2 regions of the Dietzia sp. MNB45 genome follow, and region 1 is predicted to be linked to the other one. Evidence: riboswitches for the same ligand, from Rfam matches in the RefSeq annotation. Region 1 holds a riboswitch; the other holds the start of a gene.
The links. Region 1 has a riboswitch for cyclic di-AMP ahead of AB5G72_RS06935 (C40 family peptidase). Riboswitches for the same ligand answer to the same signal wherever they lie in the genome.

Region 1 (5,816 bases):
CTGGTTCCGCACCGGTGACCTGGGTTCGCTGGACGAGGACGGGTACCTGTCGATCACCGGCCGCAAGAAGGAGATCATCGTCACGGCCGGCGGGAAGAACGTGGCTCCCAACCAGCTCGAGGACGCTCTGCGTGCGGACCCGCTCGTGGCGGAGGCGGTGTGCGTGGGCGACGGAAAGCCGTTCGTCTCGGCCCTGCTGACCCTCGACCCGGAGGCCGTCGAACGGTGGAAGACCCACCACGACAAGTCCGGCTCGTTGTACGAGTTGCTCAAGGACGCCGACCTGATCGAGCACCTGGACCAGGCGCTGGTGCGGGCGAACCGGAGCGTGTCTCACTCCGAGTCGATCAAGAAGTACCACGTCCTCCCGGACCAGTTTACCGAGGAGACCGGTGAGCTCACCGCGTCCCTGAAGGTCAAGCGCAACGTCGTGCACCAGAAGTACGCCCAGCAGATCGAGTCGCTCTACGCCTGATCGGACTGCGCGTCGGAACGCGTGCTCTCGCGGGTCACTCCCCCGAGAGCACGCGTTCCATGTCCCGGGCCAGGTCCTCCCAGCGCCAGTTCTCCAGCACCCAGGTGCGGCCGCGGACCCCCATGGCCGACGCCCTGGGCCGGTCCTCGAGGAGGCCGGCGACGGCGTCGGCGACCTCGCCCTGTGACGTCCCGTCGACGACGAGACCGGTCCGGCCGTCGCGCACCGTCTCCGGGGCACCGCCGCTCCGGCCCGCCACGACCGGCACCCCGCACGCGGACGCCTCCAGGTAGACGATTCCCAGCCCCTCGACGTCCAGCCCTCCCCCTCGGGTCCTGCACGGCATCGCGAAGACGTCCGCCAGTCGGTGGTGGTCGACGATCTCGTCCGCGGGGACGCGGCCGGTGAAGACGACCCGGTCGGCCACCCCGAGGCGGCGCGCCAGTCCTTCCAGCGTGCGCCGATAGGGCCCACCGCCGACGACGACGAGGACCGCCCCGGGCACCCGCCGGGCGATCTCCGGCATCGCCCGGATGAGCATGTCCTGGCCCTTCCGCGGCACGAGGCGGGACAGACACACGATCACGTCGCGGTCCGCGAGTCCGTAACGGTCGCGGATCGCCCTTCGCCGTGCGGGATCCGGCCGGAACCTCTCCGTATCGACGCCACCCGGCTGGTGCACCAGGCGGGCGCGGGGGCCGAACGCCGCCGCGAACCGCCTCCGTGTGTAGTCGCTCACGTAGGTGACCGCGTCGGTGGACTCGCCGATCAGTCGCAGGATCTGGCGCGAGCCCGGCAGCATCGACCAGCCGACCTCGTGTCCGTGTGTGCTCGCGATGATGCGGTCCACGGGGCCCTGCCGTAGCACCGGCGCCATGGCGGCGAGGGGGGCGGCGGCCCCGAACCAGATCGTCGTCGCGCCGAAGTCCGAGGCGAGCCTTCGTGCGCGTGCCGCGAGGTCGGGCGTGGGGAGCACCACCTCGGTGGGCACCCTCTCCACCAGATAGGGCTTGGCGGCGTCGTACTCCGCCGATTCGCCACCCCGGAACGTCGAGGCGAGCACCGCGACGTCCGTCGGGTCCAGGTGGCTCAGATACGTCTCCAGGTACGACTGGATCCCGCCCGGGCGCGGCGGGTAGTCGTTGGTGATCAACAGCGTCTTGGTCATCGGCTCCGAGCCTGCCACACAACCCGGCCCGCCTCGGCCCCGCCCGGTGCGTCGTCCTCGTCGGGAAGGGGCGGAGCGCGATCGGGGACGGCCGGTGTCTGCGCGGGGCGGCCGTGCTTGGCCGGGTCGGCCGGGGTCAGTAGCGGCGGATCCCGTGGATCGGCATCGCGTCGACCTGCTCGAGGCGGACCGGCACACCGTAGGTCGGGGCGTGCAGGACCAGACCGTCGCCGGCGTACATCCCGACGTGGGTGGCGCCGGGGAAGTAGATGACAAGGTCACCGGGCCGGATGTCGTTCATCGCCACCGGGGCGCCCGCGACCGCCTGCGCCTGGCTCGCCCGGGGCAGCGCCTTGCCCTCCTGCGCGTACGACCACACCATGAGACCGGAGCAGTCGAACTCGGACGGGCCCGTCGCGCCCCACGAGTAGGGCGCGCCCAGCCGGGAGAGTGCGACTCGGAGCGCCGCGGAATTGACGTCGTCCGCCGGCGGGGCGACGTACCCCTCCGGCACCACCGGTCCACCGATCCAGAGATCCCGTTGTGCGTCCGACAGTGCGTCGACCCGGCGACGGACCTCGTCCATCCGTACCCGCATCTCCTCGGTTCGGCGGGCGAGCGCGTCGGTTCGCTCCTGCGCGACGCGGGCCGCGTCCCGGGCCTCGGCCGCGGAACGCGCGGCCTCTTCCCTGAGCTGCACCGCATCCCGGGACGCCGCTCTGGAGGCGTCCAGTGCACTCGTGGTGGCCCCGGACAGTCGGCGCAGCGTGTCGAGCCTGTGGACCAGGTCCCGGGGGCTCTCGGCGAGCACTGCCGCCCGTGTGGCGCCGGTGTCCCCGCCCCGGTACCGCATGGTCGCGAGGTGATCGACGGTGGACTGGTCCCGGCGCGCGGTGCCGTCCGCGAGGGCGGACCGTCCGGCTGCGACCCCGGCGGCCCGTTCGAGGCGGACGCGCTCCCCGTTGGCGCGGTCCAGTTCCCCGCGCGCGAGGTAGAGCTGCTCCCCCAATGCTCCCGCCTCCTCGGACAACCGGGCCAGCTCCGCCAGGTCCTCGCTCATCTCGCCGCGCACCGCCGTGGCGGATGGCGTGGTGGACGGTGCAGTCTGCGACGGAGCGGGGGAAGACGGAGCGGTCGACGACGGAGCGGTCGACGACGGAGCGGGAGAAGTCGAAACCTGATCAGGCGGGGTAACCGGACCCGGGACAGGCGCCGTGGTCGCGGTTGGCGACGACCGGTCCGGGGTGGTGGTCTGCGCTCCGGCCGGCGCGGGACCGAGGGTCAACGAGGTGGTCACGGTCGCTGCGATCGCGAGCACGCTGAGGCTGCGGGTCATCTGGTGTCGTCGAACTCTCGGATCCGGGTCACGCAGGGCGCGGGCGCCCAGCCGACGCCTACGGTGGAATCGGGTACCCGAGAGGGGATGTTACAGACGACAGACCCCGCCGGTGACCGGTTCGAGACCGGACGCCGACGGGGTCTGCGGAGGTTCGGGGAGCGACCCGACTCAGTAGTAGCGGGTCGCACCGTAGAACGGCATGGAGTCCACCGGCGCGTAGCTCACCGAGGTGCCCGAGGACGGGGCGTGGACGACCTGGCCGTTGCCGGCGTAGATCCCGACGTGGCTGGCGCCACTGTAGAAGGCGACGATGTCGCCGGGCTGCAGGTCGGCCTTGGAGACCTGGGTGCCGCCGCCGATCTGGGCCTGGCTGGTGCGCGGGATGGAGATCCCCGCCTCCTTGTAAGCCCACGAGGTCAGACCGGAGCAGTCGAACGAGTTGGGGCCGGTAGCGCCCCAGACGTAGGGCGAGCCGACCCGGGTGGTGGCGGCGTCGAGGATGCGCTGGCCGGTCGAGACCACCGGCGCGGGGGCGGCGAACTCGACGGGCGCCGCCTGTGCCTGGGCCTGGGCCAAGCCGGCCGGGAGCTCGATGCCCTCCGGTAGGTCGAACGAGACCTGGTTCGGCACGCCGGGCAGCCGCAGCTCGACGGGGACGTCGACGGTGACGGGTGCGGCGGCGGCGGTTCCGGAACCGGCGACAGCGGCTCCGGCTGCGAGCAGGCCGGCGGCGGCGACACGGCGGCCGGTCGAGCTGGTCTTGATGCTGTGGGCTCCCACGAAGACTGTTCCTCTTTCTTCCTGCGGCACCGACCGGGTTAGCTGACGGGTTCGGACACGGAAGTCTGTCCTACGCTTCGGACCTGTAGGCCCTCGTGCGATTCACCCCAGTGGATCTTGGTTCCCCGGTGCGCCCTTCGGCGCTTAGGTGTGACCCCGGCTCCCCACCGGCAGGCGGGCGATGACTTCCGAGGTCTCGAAAAGGTTACGAAACCGTCTCGTCGAAGTCCAGTTCATCGCTCACGCGGCGACGTCAGCCCCCAGAATCTCGACCGTGGAGACCATTCCGACCTCGCGCAGGACGTCGATCGCCTCGCGAACCTCCGGGTCCAGAACATACCCGCACGACTTCGGAGAAAGCTCGTCCACCTGCGGTTTTCCGGCGTCGAGAACAGCGATGATGCACCCGTCACACGCGGCGGGTCCCGCGGGACACCGAACGCAATCCATCGTGAACATGATCTACCTCACACTTCGTCCTGGGCGTGTTGCCCGTTCGTTATCGAGCCGCGATACGGGCCCGGGGTGGTCGTACTGCGGGGCACCCTAGGGACAGGGTCCGACAACCACGGCGGGGCCGGCCGTGTCGGAGGGCGGGGCTACCGTCTCCGGCATGCCCCGATCCCCCTCCCCCGTCTCGACCGGGGTGCAGGCAGCTTTCGACGATCTCGAGCCTCTGCTGTCCGACGTCACGTTCGTCGTGGTCGACCTGGAGACGACGGGCACCCGGACCGGAAGCGACGAGATCACCGAGATCGGCGCGGTACGCGTTCGGGGCGGCGAGGTGCAGGCGGAGCTGTCGACGTTCGTCTCGATCGACGGTGCCCTGCCCGGCCACATCAGCAGACTGACCGGGATAGCTCCGGACGACCTCGTCGGTGCCCCGAGTCTCGGCGAGGTGATGTCGACGTTTCTCGAATTCTCCCGCGGGGCCGTCCTCGTCGCCCACAACGCGCGGTTCGACCTGGGGTTCCTGCGGGCCGCCGCCGCGTCGACCGGGCACCCGTGGCCCGATCCCCCGTCGCTCTGCACCCTGGCTCTCGCGAGGCGGGTGCTGCACCGCGGGGAGACACGAGGCCACCGGTTGGGAGTCCTCGCCGCGCACCTGGGGGCCACCGTGGAGCCCAATCACCGGGCCCTGCAGGACGCCCGCGCCACGGTCGACGTGCTCCACGCACTGATCTCGCGGGTCGGCGACTGCGGGGTCTCGACCCTGTCGGAGTTACGGGCCTACGACGGTCGCCTCTCCCCGGAGGTGAGGCGACGGGCCGCCATGACCGGGTCATTGACCGAGGGGCCCGGTGTCTACGTGTTCCGGGACGACGCCGGTGGCGCTCTGTACGTCGGCTCGTCCGGTGCGGTCCGCAGACGGGCCCGGTCCTATTACTCCGGAGGTGACACGCGCGGACGGATGCGCACCATGGTCGGGCTGGCCGACTCCATCGACTCGGTCGCGTGCGCCCACCTCCTTGAGGCGTGGACCGTCGAGGAACAGCTCATCGACTCGCTTCAACCACCGTTCAACACCCGGTCGCGGCGCCCTCGCCGCGGCTGGTGGCTCACGCCCCCCACCGGCCGCGCCACCCGCCCGAAGGTCGTGAGAACCCCGGACGACCCCGCCGCCATCGGGCCCTTCCGGCGCGCCGAGGACGCCCGGGCCGCCTGGGAGGATCTCCTCGGCGTGCTCGGCACCGCCCCGGGATCCGATCGCTGGGCGGCGCTGGCGGAGGGACGGGACTCCGGTCCCCTGCGGGATCTGGTGGACAGGGTGGAGCTACTCGCGGCCGAGGGCGCGTTCGAACGCGCGGCCCGGCTCCGCGACAGGACCGCGGCCCTCGTGCGCGTCCTCTCCCAACGGCAGGAACTCACCGCAACGGCCTCGCTGCCCGAGATCGTTCTCGCACAGCCGTCGCCGCGCCGGACGTGGGCGGTCGCGGTGGTGCGCCACGGTCGACTCGCCGGATCCGGGGTCGTCCCGCCGGGAGCGGCACCGATGCCCGTCATCGACGGACTCCGGGCCGCCGCGACCACCGTGCAGCCCGGACCCGGGCCCT
Region 2 (5,816 bases), 550 kb from region 1:
TCGGGACTCGCTCCGCTCAGCTACGTCACGGTCGCCAACTTCGCCTGCGACGCGATTCTCGCCGTGGCCCTGGCCAACACCCTGTTCTTCTCCGCCGCGACCGCGGAGTCCCGCGCCAGCGTGGCGCTGTACCTCCTGGTCACGGTCGCGCCGTTCGCGCTGATCGCGCCGGTCATCGGCCCCGCCCTGGACCGCCTCCACCGGGGCCGACGCCTCACCGTCTCACTGACGTTCACCCTGCGTGCGGTGCTCGCGGTGATCCTCGCGTTGAACTTCGACTCCTGGCTCCTGTACCCCCTCGCGCTCGGCATGCTCGTGTTGTCCAAGACGTTCGGCGTCGTCAAGGCGTCCATCACCCCCCACGTGCTGCCCCCGACCCTGGACCTGGTCCGCACCAACTCCCGCCTGACCGTGCTGGGGCACGTCTGCGGCAGCCTCATCGCAGGGGCGACAGCCGGCGCCGTGGCGTGGCTGTGGGACTCCGACGCCGCCCTGTGGTTGCTCGCAGCGGTCGCCCTCGTCGCGGCCTACGTCGCCGTGACCATCCCCGCGCACGCCGAGGCGTCCCGGGACGAGGAGTCCGCCACCCTGCGGATGGAGCGGGGCCCGAGTCTGACCGGTGACCTCCGGGCGGTCCTCACGCGGCCGCTGGGCAGGAACGTCCTGGCGAACCTGTGGGCGGTGTCGCTCCTGCGTTTCATGACCGGCTTCCTCACCCTGTTCCTGGCGTTCATGGCCAAGGCCCAGGAGGACGCCACCGCAATCGAGCAGGCCGGCCTCCTGGCGATGGCGGGCGCCGCCGGCGGGCTGGGTACCTTCGCCGGCAACGCCGTCGGTGCGCGGCTTTCGCTGGGCCGGCCCGAACGGATCGCCGGCACGGCCGCGGGGGCGGCCCTGGCGACCGCCGTCGTCGCCGCGTTCCTCGGGACCATCTGGGCCGCGGCCGTCCTCGCGCTCGTCGCGGCGGTGTGCAGTGCCCTGGGCAAGGTCGCCCTCGACGCGTCGGTCCAGACGGACATCCCGGACGCCGCACGCTCCTCGGCCTTCGGTCGCTCCGAGACCGCCCTGCAGGTGGCGTGGGTCCTCGGCGGAGCACTGGGCGTCCTTCTGCCGACCGACTTCACCGTGGGGTTCTCGGTGATCGCCGTGGTCGGCGCCCTGATGTTCGCGCAGTCGCACCTGACCGGCCGCGGGTCGACCCTCGTCCCCGGCCTCGGCGGCAACAGGCCGCGCTTCCCGGGCCCGCCGCGTGACCCGGGTGTGGCCGACACCCGGCCCCTCGGCAGAATGAGGGAGTGAGTTCCCGCAACGAGACCCCGTCGACCGGCTCCCGTATCCGTCCCATCACCTGGGCGATCGCGGCGTGGATGATCATCATGATCGCCGCGATCGTCGGCGCCTGGCAGGGTTCGGAGGCCCGGTACGGTGCACTACCCGAGGTGACCGTCGCGAGCGATCGCGGCCAGGTGACCGTGCTGCCGTTCACCGCGACCGACCTGGACGGGAACACCTTCACCAATCCGGTCGGCGAGTTCCGGGTGCAGGATGAGGACGTCCTCACCGTCCGGCTGCCCGGAGAGCTGCGTGCGTCGACGATGGACGTCTACGAGATCCGCGCCGACGGCTCTCGCGACTACACCGTCGAGGCCGGCGGGCCGGGCCGGTTGCTGGTGCCCGTGACCACCCCGGAGGAGGGCCGGATCGAGGGCCTCGCCATCCGTGCGGTCGCGATCGTCTATGCCGCCGACGGGTCGGAGTCGATCCTCAACGGCGAGTGGTCGGTGCGCTTCACCTACGACGACTGATCCGTGGGTCAGGCGTCCAGCTCGCGCGCGACCGCGCGGAGCACCGACGCCACCCGGCCCGAGACCTTGGCCTCCGGACGGTGACCACGGCGCAACTCGGGCTGGACGGTCGACTCGAGCACCTTGATCATGTCCTCGACCATCCCGTGCAGCTCGTCCGCCGAACGTCGGGGCCCGCTCCTCGGGGCCCGCTCCTCCGCGACCGTCGGCTCGTCGTGGACCACCACGCGCAACGCCTGGGGGCCGCGGCGCCCGGAGACCATGTCGAACTCCACGCGCTGGCGCGGACGCAGCGTCTCGACCCCTGCGGGGAGCGCCTCGGAGCGCACGTAGACATCCTCGCCGCCCTCCTGGGACAGGAAGCCGAAGCCCTTCTCCGCGTCGTACCACTTGACCTTGCCGCTGGGCACCGCGAACCACCTTCCGACCGGACGCGGCATACGCGACCGACAACCATGACTGATGCCCCGAGACTACCCTCGTGCGCGTTGGTGCCCACCGCGAGGCGAGCGGTAACCTCCCCGTGTGACCGCCGACGATCGACGCCCCGCCGACGACCCCTGGACACCTGACGCCGCGGCGTCCACCCGGGCAGCCGAGCCCGTGCGGCCACGACGCCGGGGCCTGTTCGTGACGGCGCTCGTCATCTTCACGATCGGGGTGCTGTTCACCGTCGCGGCGGCGCTGACCCCGTTCGTGCTCGGCCGCGACGCGCCGACCCTCCTGTATGTCGGCGCGATGCTGTTCACGCCGGTCGGGTTCCTGCTGGGGCTGCTCTACGCCATCCTCGGCTCGCGACCGCCCTCGGTGTGATCAACCACACCCTCCTGCGAACACCGCTGGTAACGAGCCGATAACGGCACGCACGTCAGACCCAGACTGCCTCGGTTTATTTCAGAATGGTGACGATCCGGCATCGGACCGCTACAGTTTCGTAGCAGACTCGTCAGCGAGTCGGCATCGGACGCACCTACCGAACCCCGCCCAGCGGCCGATGCCACAGTGACCATTACCCGGGCGGGGACGGGGGACCCGACAGGGCCCACCACGGGCCCGGCGACCGATGGTCGCCTTGGGGTGAAGCCGCCACCGGCGGCCGGACGCACTCGTCCGAACCCGACAGCTCACCCCGTAGGCACAGAGTGAAAAGGACTGACGACATGACCTCTTACACCGGACGCCACCGTGCCGCCGCCGCCTCCTCAGCGCCCAGGAACGCTGTGAAGGTCGTCCTCGCGGGCACCGCGTTCTCCGCCGCCGGCCTGGCCCTCGCGCCGGCCGCCAACGCCGCCCCCGACTCCGACTGGGACCGCCTGGCCCAGTGCGAGTCCGGCGGCAACTGGGGCATCAACACCGGGAACGGCTACCAGGGCGGCCTGCAGTTCTCTCCGAGCACCTGGGCCGCCTACGGCGGTACGCAGTACGCCCCGACGGCCAACCAGGCCACGCGCGAGCAGCAGATCGCGATCGCCGAGAAGACCCTCGCCGGTCAGGGCTGGGGCGCCTGGCCCGCCTGCTCGGCCAAGCTGGGCCTGAACTCCGCACCGACCCCGCGCGACCTGTCCAACCCGGCGCCCGCGCCGGCCCCGCGTGCCCACGCCCCGGCCGCGCCCGCCGCCCCGGAGGCGGTCACCGCTGCCGATCACGTGGCGACCCTGTCCTCCTTCGCCGAGGGCCGCGGCATCGTGCTGCCGATCGCCGACACCTACGAGGCCAACCGGGACGCCGTCGACGCCGCCTACGCCGGCAACCAGGACCTGGTGGACGGCTTCTTCGCCACCTACCTGGCCAACTGACGCGTCACCCGCGCAGCCCCGGTCCACGGACCACGGACCACGAGGAAGGGCCGCCACCCCCTGCAGGGAGTGGCGGCCCTTCCTCGTGTGTGAGTGCGTCGCGCTCAGCGGGTGCGGACGGTCCTGTTGACCACCGTCTCCGGGTGGAGGTAGCCCAGCCGATGCTGCGGCAGCGGGAAGGTCTCCTGCCCGAAGGGGGACAGGCCTCCCGCGACCAGCGCGGCGAGTTCGGTCACCGGGTGCTCGCCGAACGAGGCGTCGGGCCATCCCGGGTTGTCATGGGTCAGATTCTTCTTGGCAGCCACGTGTCCAGTGTCTCACCTCGCGGGCGTCCCGTCAGCATCCGGGTCGTATCGGACCCGGACGGTCCTCACCGCCGCCGCGATCTCACTAGGCTGGGACGGATCATGCCGAGTTCCCGAGCCTCCTCCCGCCGTGTCGCCCCCCGCAGTGCTGGTTCCCCCGGTGCCGCCGGCGACGAGCCGGACTTCCCCGCGTGGCTGGCCGGACTGTCCGATGACGCGCTCGTCCGCGTGTGCGAGTTGCGTCCAGATGTGGCCACCCCTCCCCCGGCCTCGGTCGACGTGCTCGCGTCGAGGCTGCGGTTGCCGGCGTCCACCGCCCGCGCGCTGGGGACCCTGACGTGGCCGGAGCTCGTGGTCCTGGCCACCGCCGCAGCGGTGGGAGCCGATTCCGGGGCGGTGCCGCTGGGTGCGGTGTCGGGCCGGTTGGGTGTCGACGACGACGAGCCCGTCTTCCACGCCGCCCTCGCCCGTCTCCGCGACCTCACCCTGCTCTGGGGCGGAGGGGACCATGTCCGGATGGTGCCCGTCACGGCGGTGGCCGTCCGGTCGGCCCCGGTGGTGGCGCCGCACCCCGGCGAGCCCGCGGGCGCCGACCTCGACGTCGCCTGGGGCGGCCTGTCCGCTCCGGCGGTCGGGGTGCTCGAGGCGATCGCCCGCGGGCGCACCCCCGTCGGGGCTCTCGGCGCCGGGGCGTCGGAGCCGGTGCGTGCCGCCGCGACAGAGCTGGCGGGCTCGGGGCTCGCGGAGGTGACCGCTGGGGACGACGGCGAGGTGGTCGTCCCGCGTGCCCACGCGCTGGACCGGGCCCGCCACGGCGCCCGCGACGAGGGATCGTCGCTGCTCCACGCCCCTGCGTGGGCCGCTCCGAGGGCCGGGGCGGCCGCGGGCGGGGCGGGCCGGGTCGACGCCTCCGGCGGCGTCGCGGCCCTCGAGCTGCTGCACCGCTGCGACTCGGTCCTCTCCGCCCTGTCGACCGCCCCGGCCGCCACCCTCAAGGCCGGCGGTGTCGGGGTGCGCGAACTGCGGCGGGTGGCCCGCGCCTCCGGCCTCGTCGAGCGCGAGCTCCCCCTGCTGCTCGAGGTCCTCGCGGCCGCGGGACTCATCGCGGTCGGCGACGCCGACGTCGGCGACGTGGCCTTCGACTCGGTGTGGGCGCCCACCGAGGCCGCCGACGTGTGGTCGGCCCGCGAACCCGCACGCCGCTGGGCCGAGCTCGTCCTCGCGTGGTGGTCCATGCCGCGGACGCCGTGGCGGGTCGGGTCCGAGATCGAGGGCGGCGGCACCGTGCCCGCATTGGGTGAGCCCATCGGCCCGCCCGGACCCACCGAACGGATCCGGGTGCTGAAGGCTCTGGTCGCCCTGGACCCCGCAGCGGAGCCCGACGCCACTCTGCTGACGGAGGTGGTGCGCTGGTCCTCGCCGGTGTGGTTCTCGCGTGCGGGTTCCCGGCCCGTGGCCGAGACCGTGGCGGAGGCGCGTCTGATGGGACTCGTCGTCGGGACCACCGCCACCAGCGCGGCCAGGGCCCTCGCCGGCGACACCCACGCACCCGTCGCCGGAGCCGCCACCCACACCGCCACCACCCATGACGGCACCCCCGCCCCCGGCGTCGAGGACCTCGAACCGGTCCTCGTCGCCGCCCTGCCAGACCCGGTCTCGGAGGTCATCGTCCAGGCCGACCTGACGATCCTCGCCCCCGGCCCGCTCGTGCCCGAGCTCGCCGCGGAGTTCGCGCTCCTGGCCGACGTCGAGTCGGCCGGCGCCGCCACCACCTACCGCGTCACCGAGACCTCCGTGCGTCGCGCACTCGACGCCGGGCGCACGGCGGCGGGGATCCGGGACCTGCTCGCCCGGACCTCCGTCACCCCCGTCCCGCAGTCGCTGGACTACCTCATCGAGGACGTGGCCCG

Region 2: linked by a shared signal. The riboswitch ahead of AB5G72_RS04240 (transglycosylase family protein) and the one ahead of AB5G72_RS06935 (C40 family peptidase) in region 1 are both predicted to bind cyclic di-AMP.

The regions. Positions count from the first base shown of each region.
Region 1 is NZ_CP163397.1:1,423,822-1,429,637, reverse strand. It holds gene AB5G72_RS06950 (AMP-dependent synthetase/ligase) at 1-475, shown strand, start outside; gene AB5G72_RS06945 (glycosyltransferase family 4 protein) at 510-1,643, opposite strand; gene AB5G72_RS06940 (NlpC/P60 family protein) at 1,780-2,703, opposite strand; gene AB5G72_RS06935 (C40 family peptidase) at 3,151-3,762, opposite strand; cyclic di-AMP (ydaO/yuaA leader) riboswitch at 3,775-3,923, opposite strand; gene AB5G72_RS06930 (hypothetical protein) at 4,003-4,131, opposite strand; gene AB5G72_RS06925 (DEDD exonuclease domain-containing protein) at 4,376-5,816, shown strand, end outside.
Region 2 is NZ_CP163397.1:874,676-880,491, reverse strand. It holds gene AB5G72_RS04260 (MFS transporter) at 1-1,299, shown strand, start outside; gene AB5G72_RS04255 (DUF2771 family protein) at 1,296-1,805, shown strand; gene AB5G72_RS04250 (cold-shock protein) at 1,814-2,215, opposite strand; gene AB5G72_RS04245 (hypothetical protein) at 2,331-2,618, shown strand; cyclic di-AMP (ydaO/yuaA leader) riboswitch at 2,800-2,957, shown strand; gene AB5G72_RS04240 (transglycosylase family protein) at 2,966-3,601, shown strand; gene AB5G72_RS04235 (hypothetical protein) at 3,706-3,906, opposite strand; gene AB5G72_RS04230 (helicase-associated domain-containing protein) at 4,009-5,816, shown strand, end outside.